One region of the Sphingomonas sp. DC4900 genome, then DNA from elsewhere that is predicted to be linked to it. Evidence: riboswitches for the same ligand, from Rfam matches in the RefSeq annotation. Region 1 holds a riboswitch; the other holds the start of a gene.
The links. Region 1 has a riboswitch for glycine ahead of gcvT (glycine cleavage system aminomethyltransferase GcvT). Riboswitches for the same ligand answer to the same signal wherever they lie in the genome.

Region 1 (7,679 bases):
CCAGCCGTGAATCCAGCGGGTCAGGCCATCCATCACATATTTGCTGTCGGTCGACAGGCGGATGCGGCACGGGCGGGTGAGGACGCGCAGCGCCTCGATCGCGGCGGTCAATTCCATGCGATTGTTGGTGGTGAGCGTCTCGCCGCCCGACAATTCCTTTTCGTGGGTGCCGAAGCGCAGCAGCGCGCCCCAGCCGCCGGGGCCCGGATTGCCCTTGCACGCGCCGTCGGTGGCGATTTCGACGAGTTGCGGTTCGGTCATGCGAAAGCCTCCGGATGCGCGTCATACCAGTCGAGGCGGCGCAGATAGGCGAGTGGGTCCTTGCGCGTCACCAGCGCATCGGCTGGGGTATTGAGCCAGTCCCACGCGCGGGTCAGCAGGAACCGGATGCACGCGCCCTTCGCCAGCACGGGCAGCGCCGCGCGCTCCTCGGCGGACAAGCCGAACGCCGCGTCATAACCGGCGAGCACCGCGGAGCCGACGCCATCGAGCGGCGCGCCGATGGAATCGAAGGCCCAGGAGGTGTGCATCACCGCGACGTCATAGGCGCGGATGTCGTTGCAGGCGAAGTAGAAATCGATGAGTCCGGTCACCTGGTCGCCCAGCATCAGCACATTGTCGGGAAACAGATCGGCGTGGATGACGCTGGTGGCGAGATGGCGGGGCCAGGCGGCCTCGACCGCGGCCAGCGCCGTGTCGATACGGCCGTAGAGGCCGGGTGCGATGCCATCGAGGTCGTGACCGCAGCGGTCGAGCAGGGGGCGCCAGTCCGCCACCCCCAGCGTGTTGGGCCGCTGTCCGGCGAAATCGGCAACCGCGCCGTGCATGCGGCCGAGCGCGGCGCCAGCGGTGACCGCTTGCTGCGGCGTGGGGCGCGAGAGCGAGATGCCGGTCAGGAAGCGGATCAGGCAGGCGGGCCGGTCTTCCAGCGTCTGGATCGCGATGCCTTCGCGATCGGCGAGCGCCGGCGGCACCGGCAAACCGCGCGCGGCGAGGTGGTCGAGCAGGGCGAGGAAGAAGGGCAAGTCGCCTGCATCGACGCGCTTTTCGTACAGCGTCAGGATGAAGCGCGAGGTGGTGGTGTCGACGAGATAGTTGCTGTTCTCCACCCCTTCGGCGATGCCCTTGGCCGAGACGAGATCGCCGACATCGTCGTAGCGGCGCAGGAAGGCGTCGAGGGATTCGGCGGACACCTGCGTGTAGACGGCCATGACGGTCTCTCTTTCTCCCCTCCCTCTCAGGGAGGGGCTGGGGGGTGGGTGGCGTGCTCGTGGTGCGGCGGCGTCGGGCGCCCGGTGGCCGTTTCGCCTGGACGCCACCCACCCCCGACCCCTCCCTGATTAGGGAGGGGAGAAGCGCTTATGCTGCTTCCAGCCCGCGCGGCAGCTTGAAGGCGATCGTTTCGCGCGTCGTCTCTTCCTCGCGCTCGGTGACGTCGTAGCGGGTGGCGAGCAGGTCGACGAGCTCGCGCACCAGCTGTTCGGGCGCCGATGCGCCGGCGGTGATGCCGAGCGTGCCGACGCCGTCGAGGAACGACCAGTCGAGATCGGCGGCGCGCTGGATCAGCCGCGCGGGGATGCCCTCGCGCTCCGCGACCTCGACGAGCCGGACGGAGTTGGACGAATTGGGCGCGCCGATCACCAGCATCGCATCGCACTGGCTGGCGATCGCCTTCACCGCGGCCTGCCGGTTCGACGTCGCATAGCAGATGTCCTCGCCGCGCGGCGCCTGCATCAGCGGGAAGCGGCGCTGCAGCGTCGCGACGACCGCGGCGGTATCATCGACCGACAGCGTCGTCTGCGTCAGGAAGGCGAGGTTGGCGGGATCGGGCGGGGTGAAGGCCTCGGCGTCTTCGACCGTCTCGATCAGCGACATCGCGCCTGTCGGCACCTGGCCGAACGTGCCGATGACCTCCGGATGGCCGGCGTGGCCGATGAAGACGATATGGCGGCCGGCATCGACCAGCCGTTCGGCCTGGCGATGGACCTTGGACACCAGCGGGCAGGTCGCGTCGAGATAGGACAGCCCGCGATCCTCGGCGGCGGCGGGCACCGATTTGGGCACGCCATGCGCGGAGAAGACGACGGGCACGCCGTCGGGCACCTGGTCCAGCTCTTCGACGAAGATCGCGCCCTTCGCCTTCAGCGTATCGACGACGAACTTGTTGTGGACGATCTCGTGCCGGACATAGACGGGCGCGCCGTGCTTTTCGATCGCGAGTTCGACGATGCGGATCGCGCGGTCGACCCCGGCGCAGAAGCCGCGCGGCGCGGCGATCAGCAGGTCGAGCGGAAGCCGGGCGGTGCCGGCGGCGGCGTCTGCGGAGATGGAGGCCATATCCTGCCGCTTACGCGATTGCTTGCGCGCGCGAAAGGCGGTTCCTATGGTGCGCGCCGCAACGCCGGCCCCGCGCCGGCGCTGGTCCTGCTCGTTCGACAAAGGTACGCGTCCTCGTGAAAACCCCGGCAATCGGCCTTTGCGCCCTCGCGTTGATCCTGTCCGGTTGCGCGGGCAAGGGCGAGATCGTGGAAGGCGGCATCACCGCCGTGCGTTCGGCCTGCCCGACGGTGGGCGTCGCGGCGGGCACCGGCGACATCACGCTGTTCGATCCGGCGACCAGCCGCGACGAGAATGCGATCGACGTGGTCGCGAACATGACGCACGTCCGCGGCACCTGCGCCGACGTGGGCGACGACATCACGACGACGATCACCTTCGACGTGCTCGCCCGCCGCACCCGCGCCGATGCGGCGCGCGACGTGACGCTGCCCTATTATATCGCGATCGTGCGCGGCGGCACGGCGGTGACGGCGAAGCGCAAGGGAACGGTGACGGTGCATTTCGATGCAGGCCAGACCCGCGCGCAGGCGAGCGGCACTGCATCGACCACGATCGGCCGAGCCGCGGCGACGCTGCCGGAGTCGGTGCGCGAGGAATTGACCAAGAAGCGCAAGGCCGGCGACGAGGATGCCGCGGTCGATCCGCTGACCAAGCCCGAGGTGCGCAGCGCCGTGCTGCGCGCGACGTTCGAGGCGCTCGTCGGCTTCCAGCTGACCGACGACCAGCTGAAGTATAACGCGCAGCGGTAAGGGCGGTCAGTCGCCGCCTTCCCGTCGTCACCCCGGACGTGTTCCGGGGTGACGGGGGATATGGGGCGGTCGTCTCGTTTGCCCAACTTGGCCCGATCGGCCGCTTTCTCAATTGACTAAACCGGCCCCGCTCGCCAGAGCGGCGCATGTCGATGGCGGTGCGAGCCGTCATGGGCATGCGCGGGAGAGAGCCCCTCACGAAAGGGACCGCCGAAGGAGCAACCACCCCGGAATCTCTCAGGCAAACGGACCGCGCAGGCCTTATCGATACTCTGGAAAGCGCCCCTTCTAGGGGCCACCGAAGGGGTAAGCCGGCCGCGTCGGCGAAAGCTCTCAGGTTCCCGTGACAGAGGGGGTTCGACGGATCGTGACGGCGGGTACGCCCCCGCGGGAACGGTCGCGTGGCCTTGATCTGGAGACGGTTGATGAGCGAGACGCTGACGGAAACCCTGCCCGACCCGCTCGATGGGATCGACGAGGGCGACGAACCCGCCATCCTGCACCTGCCGCTCGACGCCTGGCACCGCGCCCGCGGCGGCCGCATGGTCCCGTTTGCCGGCTACGAAATGCCCGTCCAGTATGAAGGCATCATGGCCGAGCATCTGTGGGTGCGCGATTCGGCCGGTCTGTTCGACGTCAGCCACATGGGGCAGGTGATGCTGACTGGGGATGGCCTGGATGCGGCGGCGATCGCCAAGGCGCTGGAAGCGGTGCTGCCGGGCGACATCGCCGGCCTGGCGTCGACCAAGATCCGCTATTCGCTGCTGCTGAACGACGAAGGCGGCATCCTCGACGATCTGATGGTGACGACGTTGCCGGCAGACGGCGCACATCCGTTCGGCGAGGCGAGCTACTACGTCGTGGTCAACGGCGCGACCAAATATGACGATCTCGCCTATCTGCTCGACGTGCTGCCCGACGATGTGACGCTCAACCTGATGGACGAGCAGGCATTGCTCGCGGTGCAGGGGCCGAAGGCGGTCGAAGCGGTCGCGCGGCTGGTGCCGGGTGTCGAGAGCCTCGTGTTCATGACGGCGGGTGCGTTCGAATGGAACGGCCATGCGCTGTGGATCAGCCGTTCGGGCTATACCGGGGAAGATGGCGTCGAGATTTCGATTCCGGCCGAGGCGGCTGCGGCCTTCGCCGATGCGCTGTGCGAGCAGCCCGAGGTGAAGCCGATCGGCCTGGGTGCGCGCGATTCGCTGCGACTCGAAGCCGGGCTGCCGCTGTATGGTCATGACCTCGATCCCGAAACGACGCCGGTGATGGCGGACCTGGGCTTCGCGCTGTCGAAGCGCCGCCGCGAGGCGGCTGACTTCGCCGGTGCCGGCCGCATCCTCGCCGAGCGCGAGAGCGGCGCGGCGGTGAAGCGCGTCGGCCTGTCGGTCGCCGGGCGCCAGCCGGTGCGCGAGGGCGCGAGCGTCGTCGACGCGGACGGCGCGGTGATCGGCCGCGTCACTAGCGGCGGCTTTGCCCCCAGCGTCGGCGCGCCGATCGCAATGGCCTATATCCCCGCCGATCTGGCGAGCGCCGGCACCGCCGTCCGCCTCGTCCAGCGCGGCAAGATCCATGAGGGCATCGTCACCCCGATGCCTTTCGTTCCCCACCGCTACGTCCGCAAGGCGTAGGCTTTCTGGAGCCAGTCAAGATGAGCCGTTACTTCACCGAAGATCACGAATGGGTCGACGTCGATGGTGACATCGGCACGGTCGGCATCTCGGAATATGCGCAGAGCCAGCTGGGCGACATCGTGTTCGTCGACGTTCCCGAAGACGGCAAGGCGCTGGCGAAGGGCGACGAGGCGGCGGTTGTCGAATCGGTGAAGGCGGCGTCGGACGTCTATTCGCCGGTGTCGGGCAACGTGCTGGAAGGCAACAGCCAGCTCGCCGACGATCCCAGCCTCGTCAACTCGGACGCCGAAGGCGAGGGTTGGTTCTTCAAGATCACGCTGAGCGATCCGTCCGAGCTGGAATCGCTGATGGACGAGACCGCCTACGAAGCGTTCGTCGCGAAGCTGTAAGACCTGCTCCCCTCCCTGAGGGCTCCCATCAAAGTAATACTTCGATGGGGCCCGGTAAGGGAGGGGCTGGGGGTGGGTGGAGTGCTTGCGATACGGCCGCCGCGCCGGGCAAGCCTTGCCGTACCACCAGGACGCTACCCACCCCCGACCCCTCCCTTGTAGGGAGGGGAGGAGCCTATGATGCGCTACCTGCCGCTTACCCATACCGACCGTGAGGCGATGCTGTCCGTCATCGGCGCCGCCAGCATCGACGATCTGTTCGTCGACGTGCCTGAGGCTGCCCGGCTCGACGGCCCCGTCCATGGCCTGCCCAATCACGCCACCGAACTCGCGGTCGAGCGGCATATGGCCAAGCTCGCGCGGGCGAACACGGTCGCGGGCGAAGTGCCCTTCTTCCTCGGTGCGGGGGCGTATCGGCATCATGTGCCTGCGACCGTCGATCACCTGATCCAGCGCGGCGAGTTCCTGACGGCCTATACGCCGTACCAGCCCGAGATCGCGCAGGGCACGTTGCAGATGCTGTTCGAGTTCCAGACGCAGGTCGCGCGCCTGCTCGGCACGGACGTCGCCAATGCGTCGATGTACGATGGTTCCACCGCATGCTGGGAAGCGATCGGCATGGCGCGGCGCATCACCAAGCGCGGCAAGGCGATCCTGTCGGCTGGCCTGCACCCGCATTATGTCAGCGTCGCCAAGACGATGGCGAAATATACCGGCGATACGCTGGACACGACGACGCCCTGGCTGACCGGCGAGATGGATATCGATCGGCTGATCGAGAAGATCGACGGCGATACGTCGTGCGTCGTCGTGCAATATCCGGACATCCTCGGCCGCATCGCCGACCTGACCCCGCTGGCCGATGCTTGCCACAAGAACAAGGCACTGCTGATCGCAGTCGTTACCGAGCCGGTGGCGATGGGTGCGATCCGTAGCCCAGGCGAAATGGACGCCGATATCGTCGTCGGCGAAGGCCAGTCGCTGGGCGTCGGCCTGCAGTTCGGTGGCCCGTACGTCGGGCTGATGGGCTGCAAGGAAAAGTATATCCGCCAGATGCCGGGTCGCTTCTGCGGCGAGACGGTGGACGCCGACGGCAAGCGCGGCTTCGTGCTGACGCTGTCGACGCGTGAGCAGCATATCCGCCGCGAAAAGGCGACGAGCAACATCTGCACCAATTCGGGTCTGTGCGCGCTCGCCTTCTCGATCCACATGACGCTGCTCGGGGAGGCAGGCCTGCGCCGGCTCGCCGCAATCAACCACGCCGGTGCGTGCCGCGCGGCGGATCGGCTGAGCAAGGTGCCGGGCGTCGAGCTGGTGACGCAGAGCTTCTTCAACGAATTCACGCTGAAGCTGCCCAAGGAAGCGCGTCCCGTCGTCCGCACGCTGGCGGATCGTGACATTCTGGCGGGCGTGTCGCTTGGCCGGCTGTATCCGGCTGAGGATACCCTCGCCAACGGGCTGATCGTCGCGGTCACCGAAACGACGACCGCGGAGGACGTCGAAACCCTTGCCGCCGCACTCGAGGAGGTTTTGGCATGAGCATCAACCAGAGCGGCTGGCGCCCCGAGATGACCGCGCGTGACAATGCGGCGGGCCAGACCTTCACCGGCAATCGCGCGCTGATGCTGGAAGAGCCGTTGATCTTCGAGATCGGATCGACCGAGACGACCGGCGTCGACTTTCCGGACGGCGACGTCGCGGGATCGCGGTTGGGCGACCTGACGCGCAAGCAGCCGATCGGCCTGCCGGGCCTCGCCGAGCCGGAAACGATCCGCCACTATACGCGGCTCAGCCGGCAGAATTACGCGATCGACCTGGGGCTGTTCCCGCTCGGCTCGTGCACGATGAAGCACAATCCGCGCCTCAATGAACGCGTCGCGCGGATGCCGGGCTTTGCCGACGTCCATCCGTTACAGCCAGTCGATACCGTGCAGGGCGCGCTGGGCGTCATCAACGAACTGGCGGTGTGGCTGATCAAGCTGACCGGCATGTACGGCGTCGCGATGAGCCCCAAGGCGGGCGCGCATGGCGAGCTGTGCGGTATCCTGTGCATCAAGGCGGCGCTGGAGAAGCGCGGCGAGGGGCATCGCAAGGTCGTGCTGGTGCCGGAATCGGCGCACGGCACCAATCCGGCGACCGCCGCCTTCGCGGGCTTCACCGTCGAGGACATTCCCGCGACGCCCGACGGCCGGATCGACACCGCGGCATTGGAAGCGCGGTTGGGGCCGGACGTGGCGGCGGTGATGATCACCAATCCCAACACCTGCGGCCTGTTCGAACGCGACCTGAAGCGCATCTCGGACGCGGTGCATGCGGCGGGCGGCTACGTCTATTGCGACGGCGCGAACTTCAACGCGATCGTCGGGCGGGTGCGTCCGGGCGATCTGGGCGTCGATGCGATGCACATCAACCTGCATAAGACCTTCTCGACGCCGCACGGCGGCGGCGGGCCGGGGTCCGGGCCGGTGGTGCTATCCGAAGCGCTGGCGCCGTTCGGGCCGCTGCCGTTCACCGCGCGGATGGCCGACGGTCATATCCAGCTGATCGAGGAAGAGACGGCGGGCGACGAC
Region 2 (7,679 bases), on a different contig from region 1:
CAGGCGTCCGCGGCACACCCGCCAAGGTCAATGCGAACGCTGGTCTTGCGGCCAGCGACAAGGTAAACTCGGCCAGCGTCTCGGATGGCAGTCATGAGAGCGTATATCTGTGCCCGTTCTATGTCCTGACCCCTTAGAGGGCGGCGAACTTGCCGCCGTCGCGGGATATGGCGGGACGTGCCAATGCGGACAACCAACATTCACGGCAACCGCCGGCAACCACATGATCAGCTCTCACAGTGGGGCACGAGATCATGCTCCATCGGCACCGGGACTGGTAATGGCTGGACATTGAGCAGGTCTGCTCAATCCACGTCACTGTCTATGTGTAGACACGCCGACATATAGACACGTCAACATTCCACCACGTTGACCGCCAGCCCGCCGAGGCTGGTTTCCTTATATTGCGAGCGCATGTCTTCGCCGGTCTGGCGCATCGTCTCGATCACCGCGTCCAGGCTGACGACGTGGCTGCCGTCGCCGCGCAGCGCGAGATAGGCGGCGTTGATCGCCTTGACCGCGCCCATCGTGTTGCGTTCGATGCAGGGGATCTGCACCAACCCGCCGATGGGGTCGCAGGTGAGGCCGAGATTGTGCTCCATGCCGATCTCGGCAGCATTTTCGATCTGCGCGTTGCTGCCGCCCAGCACCGCGGCGAGCGCGCCCGCCGCCATCGAGCAGGCGACACCGACCTCCCCCTGGCAGCCCATCTCGGCGGCCGAGATCGACGCGCGCTTCTTGTACAGCATGCCGATCGCCGCGGCGGTGAGCAGGAAGGTGCGGGCGCCGTCGCGCCGCGTGGTTTCGTCGCGCGCGACCAGCGTTTCGTAGAAGCGCAGCACGGCAGGCAGCACGCCCGCGGCGCCGTTGGTCGGCGCGGTGACGACGCGGCCACCCGCCGCATTCTCCTCATTGACCGCGAGCGCCCACAGGCTGACCCATTCGAACACTTCGGCGGGGTTGCTGCCGGGGACGCAGCCGGTCAGGCCCTGCTCGATCGCGCGCGCGCGGCGCCGGACCTTCAGGCCGCCGGGCAGCATCCCCTCCTGCGCGATGCCGCGGTCGATACAGGCGTGCATCGCGGCGCGCACCGCGTCGAGGAAGGCATCGGTCTCGGCCGCCTCGCGCCACGCGGTCTCGTTGGCGCGGACGATCTCGGCGATGGTGAGACCGGTCGCCTCGCCCAGCTCGAGCAGCTCGGCGCCCGAGCTGAACGGGTGGCGCACCGCGACGTTGCTCGCCGAGGCTGGCGCGCCCTTGCGCAGGATCGCGCCCCCGCCGATCGAGAAATAGGTCTCGGTATAAGCGGTGCCGTCGGCGCGCTGCGCGGTGAAGGTCATGCCATTGGGGTGCTCGGGCAGAAATTCGCGCGGGTGGAAGACGACGTCGCTGGCGGCGAAGGTGATCGCATGCGTGCCGGCGAGCGGCAGCCGCCCCTCCGCAGCGATCGCTGCGAGGATGCCGGGCGCGGCGTCGGGATCGAGCCTTTCAGGCTCCCAGCCGGCGAGGCCCAGGATCGTCGCGGTGTCGGTCGCATGGCCGCGGCCGGTCAGCGCGAGGCTACCGAAGAGATCACAGGTGACGCGGGTCGGTGCCGCCCCCTGCCCCACCGCCCGCTGCGCGAAGTCGAACGCGGCACGCATCGGCCCGACGGTGTGCGAGCTCGACGGCCCGATGCCGATCGTGAACAGCTCGGCGACGCTGATCGGCCGATGTAGCCCCCGGTCGAGCGGTAGAGGTGTAGACGTGTCGACGTGCATGCATGTCCTCATCGCCGGCTCCGATGCCGGCCGTGCGCATGCCCCATCTGTCGCTTGTGCCTGAGATCGCTATCCCGTCGGCGGACGTGGGGGAGCATCCCCCGCGCCTCTCTCCAGATATCCTCGCATCGCCATGGTCCTTCTGCCTGAGAGTTTCCGGGGCGGTTGCTCCTTCGGCGCCGGGCGTGCCCGATCTCTCCCATGTCGATGGCGGTGGGTATCGGCCGGGGCAGGGAAGGGGTCAAGGGCGCGTGGCGGTGTGCGTCAGGCTCTATGCTGGGCTGCCGCTTTCGCCAGCTTGGAGGCCTGTCCCTCGCTGACGCCAAGGCGGCTGGCGATGACCTTCAACGACAGGCCTTGCGCGCGCAATTCGCCGGCGCGGCGAATCCGATCGTGTCGTTGCATGCCGTTGATCGTCGATGCGGAGTAACCGGATTGCGCCGGTGAACGGGTCAGACGGTCGACCGCGCCGCTTTGCGATCGGGGGTCATCGGTTCTGGCTGGATGCGCGGGCCTTGCAGATTGGCTGCCTTATCGATCGTCAGTGGCTCATGCGACCAGCCATCGAAGGTGAAGGCTTGCGCAGACGGCTGCGGTTGCTTGGCGCTGTGCCATAGTTCGTATGGCATGATTATCTCCCCGATACCCGGGCTTACATACAGAAAGCGGCGTTCGGGGGATAGTCCGGGCATAGTGCCGACGTGTCTCGGGCTATTGACCGTGTGTCACACGGACGGATTGCCGCTTGCCGGCAGTCGGAACACGGCTAGAGGGCGGGTCCGCGGGCATCTGCCTGTTTCCGACATGTCGACACGCCGACATGTCACGAGGGGGAAGGGATCAACCCGCACGGGTCCTCATTTCCTACTCGAAAGCACGAACTGTTGGGGGCTTGCCCCCATTTCCCCTCGTGAAAACGGCATGGGGGTCCAAATCTTCGTGCTTTCGAGTAGGAAATGGCCATGGCCCGTACCCCTGCTTCGAATCGTCCTGCCCATGGCCCCGACGGCATCCCCCAGCGCGATCTGTTCGCGCTCGACAGCCCACTGCATGGCGAGATCCGCGGCGAACGCTCGCTGATGGCGTTCCCGTTCTTCGCATTGTCGAAAAACGCCTGGATGAAGCCGCTTACCTATGATCACGCGACCGTCTCGATCGAGGTGCGTCCTTCGGCGAGCGGCGTCGCGACGATCTACGACAAGGAAATCGTGCTCTACATTGCCAGCCTGATGGCGGCGAAGCTGGAGGCGGGCGATCGGGTCGAGCAGGATTTCGTCTTCACGGCGCACGACCTGTTCTCGGCGACCGGCTCGAACCATTCAGCGCGTAGCTATGGCCGGCTGTCCGAGGCGCTGGAACGGCTGCAGGGTACGCAGATCAAGACCAATATCGAAGCGGGTGGAGAAGGGGAGGAGGGGTTCTTCTCCTGGTTGTCCGAAGCAAAGCTACACTATAGCAAGACGAAGAGCGGCGAACGGCGCCTCAAGGCCGTCAAGGTGCGGCTGTGTGACTGGCTGTATCGCGCGATCCTGCTCGATCGTCATGTGCTCGACTATGCCGCTGCCTATTTCCAACTAGGGCCGATCGAACGACGCATCTACGAAGTCGCGCGCTCGACCTGCGAAGAGGGGAATGTGCTCGACATCGATCTTGCCACCTTCCGGCTCCAGATCGGCTATCAGAACCCGCTGTCGAACTTCAAGGCGGCGCTGAAGCAGATCGTCGCGACCGACGGCATCCCCGATTACCACCTCGAGCTGGTCGAGGAGACCGAGGCCGCGCGCCCCGCCGGCGATGCTCCTCCGCGCCGCGGCCGGCGTGCGCCCCAGGCCCGCGTCGTCATCACCCCGCGCGGGCCTGCGCTGACTGCGGACGCACCGCGCGAGGGGTAAGGCGGGTCGACCTCGAAGGGTTTGCGAAGAAGGGTGTTTTCACGCGGAGGCGCGGAGGACGCAGAGGTGTTGCGCCTGCCGCGCCAGCGGCCTGTCTATCATGGCCGGGAGGAAGGGATGCGCTGCCGCGCGCGCTACCCCTCCGCGTCTCCGCGTGACCCCCTTTTTCGCGTCTTTGCGCGAATCAGCGGCCGAATCACGCACCCCCGATCGGGGCATGACGGCGCATCGATCCGCCCGATTGTCGCCAATTGTTACCCGATAGCACGAAGTCGAGCCGCACTTATTCTACTCGAAAGCACGAATGGAACGGCAATTCCTATCCGAAAGCACGAACTTTTTCTGGTTTAAATACTCGAAAGCACGAATCTTGGTCGCTTCCGTTGTTGGATCATTGCTGCAACAAGATCGGCGATGCGCGTCATGTCGACGCAGCGGAAAGCAGGAAGCGGCCGTGACCACATAAAGGAAAGCCCGGCACGAAGGCCGGGCATCCCAGAGGGGGTATTGAAGAGCGGCGTCGCCAAACGTCACTCCACGTGAAAGCATCACCACTTCACGGGCTCTTCCTACCGTCCCGCCCCATCGGGTGCAAGGATGCGCGTTTCGCGCCACGGTCTTTTTCGTCCCCGGTCCCGGCCCCCAAGGGGGAAGGAAGATGACGGCATTTGCCCTCAGCGCGGCGAGTGCGCGCGTACTCGAGCGTGCGGCCGGCGGGCGTGCGGCCCACACCGCGGCGGTCACGCCACGTGCGCGATCGGGCGGGCTACACCGCACCGGCGCGCCCGTGCGCCGCGGCAGTATCGAGGCGGGGACGTTCGAAGAGGCGTTCTTCGCCGTCCCCGCGCCCGGCGAGACCGACCGCATGCTCACCGCCTGCCGTCGCGCGCGCGACGCCGGCCGCCGCCTGGCGCGCGAGGCGCGCGCTGGCACGCGTACACTTTCGGCCACCGAACGCCGCCTCGCTGCGCTGACCGCCGGCGCGGTGCGCGTGTTCGAGGAAATCTGCACGCTTGCCCGCCTCAACCGTGGCCGTGTCTTCCCGAGCTACGACTGGCTCGCCGAGGCGACGGGCCTCGGCCGCGCAACGATCGCCCGCGCGCTGGTGCTGCTCGAGGCGGCTGGCTTCCTCGTCCGCCAGCGTCGCTTCACCCGCGACGAGGGCCAGGGGATGGGGGCAGGGGAGGGGCCCCGCTATCGCCAGACCTCCAACGCCTATCGTGCGCTACTGCCGGCGAGCGTGCGCGCTTATCTGCCGCGCTGGATGCGACCGGCGCCGCTGCCCGACGATGTCATCCAGCAAGAGGCCGACCGACAAGAAGGGGACGCGGCGATGCGCGCGAGCCTCAGCTGCCGCGAACTCGCGCGGGTAACGGTGGGCGGGGCGCTTGGTCGCATGCTCGCGCGTCTCGGTGCGCGGATCGATGCAACCTGCGAGTCTCAAAACGAGCCTCAACCGCTTACCGATTCAATCTGATCATGGTGCATAAAGCGTTGGCCTAGCCGGCCAACACATCCCGCCTGACGGCGAAGACACAGATAAGGCAGACACAAGAATCACCCCTAACTACCAATCCAACGACAGGAGTGCCGGCTACGCCGTCACATGCTCCCTAGAAGGAGCAAGCGGTTGCCGACGGTAATTCCTTCGCCAGGTCGGGAATGTGCGCTATGCGACATGTCGACCACTTGCCACGTCGCCATGTCGACATGTAGGGCAGTGGCTATGCCAGTCATCGCGATCATCAGCCAGAAGGGGGGGGCGGGGAAGACGACGCTCGCCATCCACCTTGCCGCCGCGGCGCACGATGCGGGGCGCGTCGCGCTCATCATCGATACCGACCCGCAGGCGACCGCGAGCCAATGGGCCGCCTGGCGCGGCGACGCACCGCCTGAGGTGATCGACAGCCCGCCCCCGCGCCTCGCCGCCAAGGTCGCCGCGGCACAGAGCCAGGGGGCCGAGCTCATCGTCATCGACACACCGCCCCATGCCGACAGCGCGGCCCGCGCTGCGGTCGAGGTCGCAGACCTGGTGCTGATCCCGTGCCGCCCGAGCGCCTTCGACCTTTCGGCGATCCAGACCACCGCGAAGCTCGTCCAGCTGCTGAAGAAGCCGGCCTATGTCGTCTTCACCGCCGGCAACCCCAACGCGCCCCGCGTCTATGAAGAGGCCGGCGAGCTGGTCGAAGGCTTCGGCACACCGCCCTGTCCCGTCCAGATCCCCGACCGCGCTGCCTATCGCCACGCCAGCGGGGAAGGGCGCACCGTCATGGAATACGAGCCCGCGGGCAAGGCCGCCGACGACATTCGACAAATCTACACGTGGACATGTCGACAGCTCGGCCTGCCTACCCCCCGCAAATCCGCAAAGAAAGCCGCCGAATGAGCCGCAAACCCAGCTTCGCCAATCTGCGCAGTGCCGCGCCGACGCCTGCGGTCGCTCCCGTCGCAACGCCGGCCGCGACCGCCCCGACGCAGACGGCAACGCCAGCGAGCCGCCAGGGCCGCAAACAGATCGCCGGCTTCTTCAGCCCGGAAATGTCCTTCGCGATGCACACGCTCGCGCGCCGGCAGGGGCGGAGTCTCCAGGCGTTGATGGCCGAGGCGTTCAACGACGTGCTGAGGAAGCATGGTGAAAGCCCGATTGGGGATTAAGGGGTATGGTGCGCACACAAAGACGGCTATCATACCCTCATGCGCGGTAGATTGTTTCGAAGGCGGGTCTTGCTGACGGTCGTCTTGTCGACAGTGGTTGTCGTATCTGGATCAGGCGTTGCTCAGACGCGCTCGGTTAGGGATACGGCAACCGCGTATGGCGCCCGCCTTAATGCAAAGGGTCAGCCTGCCAATATCAATCCGGCCCGGATCAACAGTCGTGTGGCATCGCGGATCGACAATAGGCTCAACCTGCGGATCGAACGTTATCGACCCGAGGCTACTGCCGATCCCGGTGCGGCCTTCCGAACGACCATGAACGATAAGACCAGGGCCACGCCGGTCATTGCGCCGCCTCAGCAACAAGACGCCGATGATAGCACTCGATAGCCGAGCTTGACCCTCACAAGGGAAGCGGTCTCAGGTGTTGTTGATAGCGTTCAGGATGGCACGCCCATAAGCCGTCTTCTTGAACCGCTCGCCGGCGGTTCGCGCCTGGTCGGCGTCGATGAAGCCCTTCTCGAAGGCGATCTCTTCGAGGCAGGCGACCTGCACCCCCTGGCGGTGCTGGAGCGTGCGGACGAACTCGCCCGCCTCGAGCAGGCTGTCGTGCGTGCCGGTGTCGAGCCAGGCGTAGCCGCGGCCCATCTGTTCGACGTAGAGGTCGCCCGCTTCCATGTAGAGGCGATTGAGGTCCGTGATCTCGAGTTCGCCACGCGCCGAAGGCTTCAGGTTGCGGGCGTATTCGACGACGCGGTTGTCGTAGAAATAGAGGCCGGTCACCGCATGGTTCGATTTGGGCGCCTCGGGCTTTTCCTCAAGGCTGATCGCGCGACCGCCCTCACCGAATTCGACGACGCCGTAGCGTTCGGGATCGTCGACACGGTAGCTGAACACCGTCGCGCCCGCGGGCCGCGCGACCGCATTGGCGAGCAGGTCGGTGAGGTGCGCACCGAAGAAGATGTTGTCGCCGAGTACCAGCGCCACGTTATCATCGCCAATGAAGTCCGCGCCGATCGTGAACGCCTGTGCCAGGCCATCGGGGCTCGGTTGCTCGGCGTAGGACATGGCGAGGCCAAACGCCGATCCGTCACCGAACAGGCGGCGGTAATTGTCGATGAATTCGGGGCTGGAGATGATCAGGATGTCCCGGATTTCCGCCAGCATCAGCACCGACAGCGGGTAATAGATCATCGGCTTGTCGTAGACGGGCAGCAGCTGCTTGTTCACCGCCAGCGTCGCCGGGTGAAGCCGCGTGCCCGAGCCGCCGGCGAGAATGATGCCCTTCACTGTTTGGCTCCGATCAGTTCGTCGAGGATGTCGCTAAGCGCATCGCGCCAGTCGCGCGGAGTGATGCCATAGGCGTCGTGGA

Region 2: it holds a riboswitch for glycine, as region 1 does, so the genes downstream of both, ACP690_RS15970 (L-serine ammonia-lyase) here and gcvT (glycine cleavage system aminomethyltransferase GcvT) in region 1, are expected to answer to the same signal.

The regions. Positions count from the first base shown of each region.
Region 1 covers NZ_JAFCUK010000020.1:14,075-21,753, reverse strand. The annotation lists gene rnhA (ribonuclease HI) at 1-261, opposite strand, end outside; gene thrB (homoserine kinase) at 258-1,211, opposite strand; gene ispH (4-hydroxy-3-methylbut-2-enyl diphosphate reductase) at 1,360-2,337, opposite strand; gene ACP690_RS16600 (hypothetical protein) at 2,490-3,089, shown strand; glycine riboswitch at 3,261-3,352, shown strand; gene gcvT (glycine cleavage system aminomethyltransferase GcvT) at 3,515-4,717, shown strand; gene gcvH (glycine cleavage system protein GcvH) at 4,738-5,109, shown strand; gene gcvPA (aminomethyl-transferring glycine dehydrogenase subunit GcvPA) at 5,290-6,648, shown strand; gene gcvPB (aminomethyl-transferring glycine dehydrogenase subunit GcvPB) at 6,645-7,679, shown strand, end outside.
Region 2 covers NZ_JAFCUK010000018.1:10-7,688, forward strand. The annotation lists gene ACP690_RS15970 (L-serine ammonia-lyase) at 354-1,760, opposite strand; glycine riboswitch at 1,885-1,972, opposite strand; gene ACP690_RS15975 (hypothetical protein) at 2,025-2,165, opposite strand; gene ACP690_RS15980 (hypothetical protein) at 2,213-2,389, opposite strand; gene ACP690_RS15985 (replication initiator protein A) at 2,717-3,652, shown strand; gene ACP690_RS15990 (helix-turn-helix domain-containing protein) at 4,311-5,129, shown strand; gene parA (ParA family partition ATPase) at 5,379-6,038, shown strand; gene ACP690_RS16000 (ribbon-helix-helix domain-containing protein) at 6,035-6,307, shown strand; gene rfbA (glucose-1-phosphate thymidylyltransferase RfbA) at 6,728-7,597, opposite strand; gene rfbD (dTDP-4-dehydrorhamnose reductase) at 7,594-7,679, opposite strand, start outside.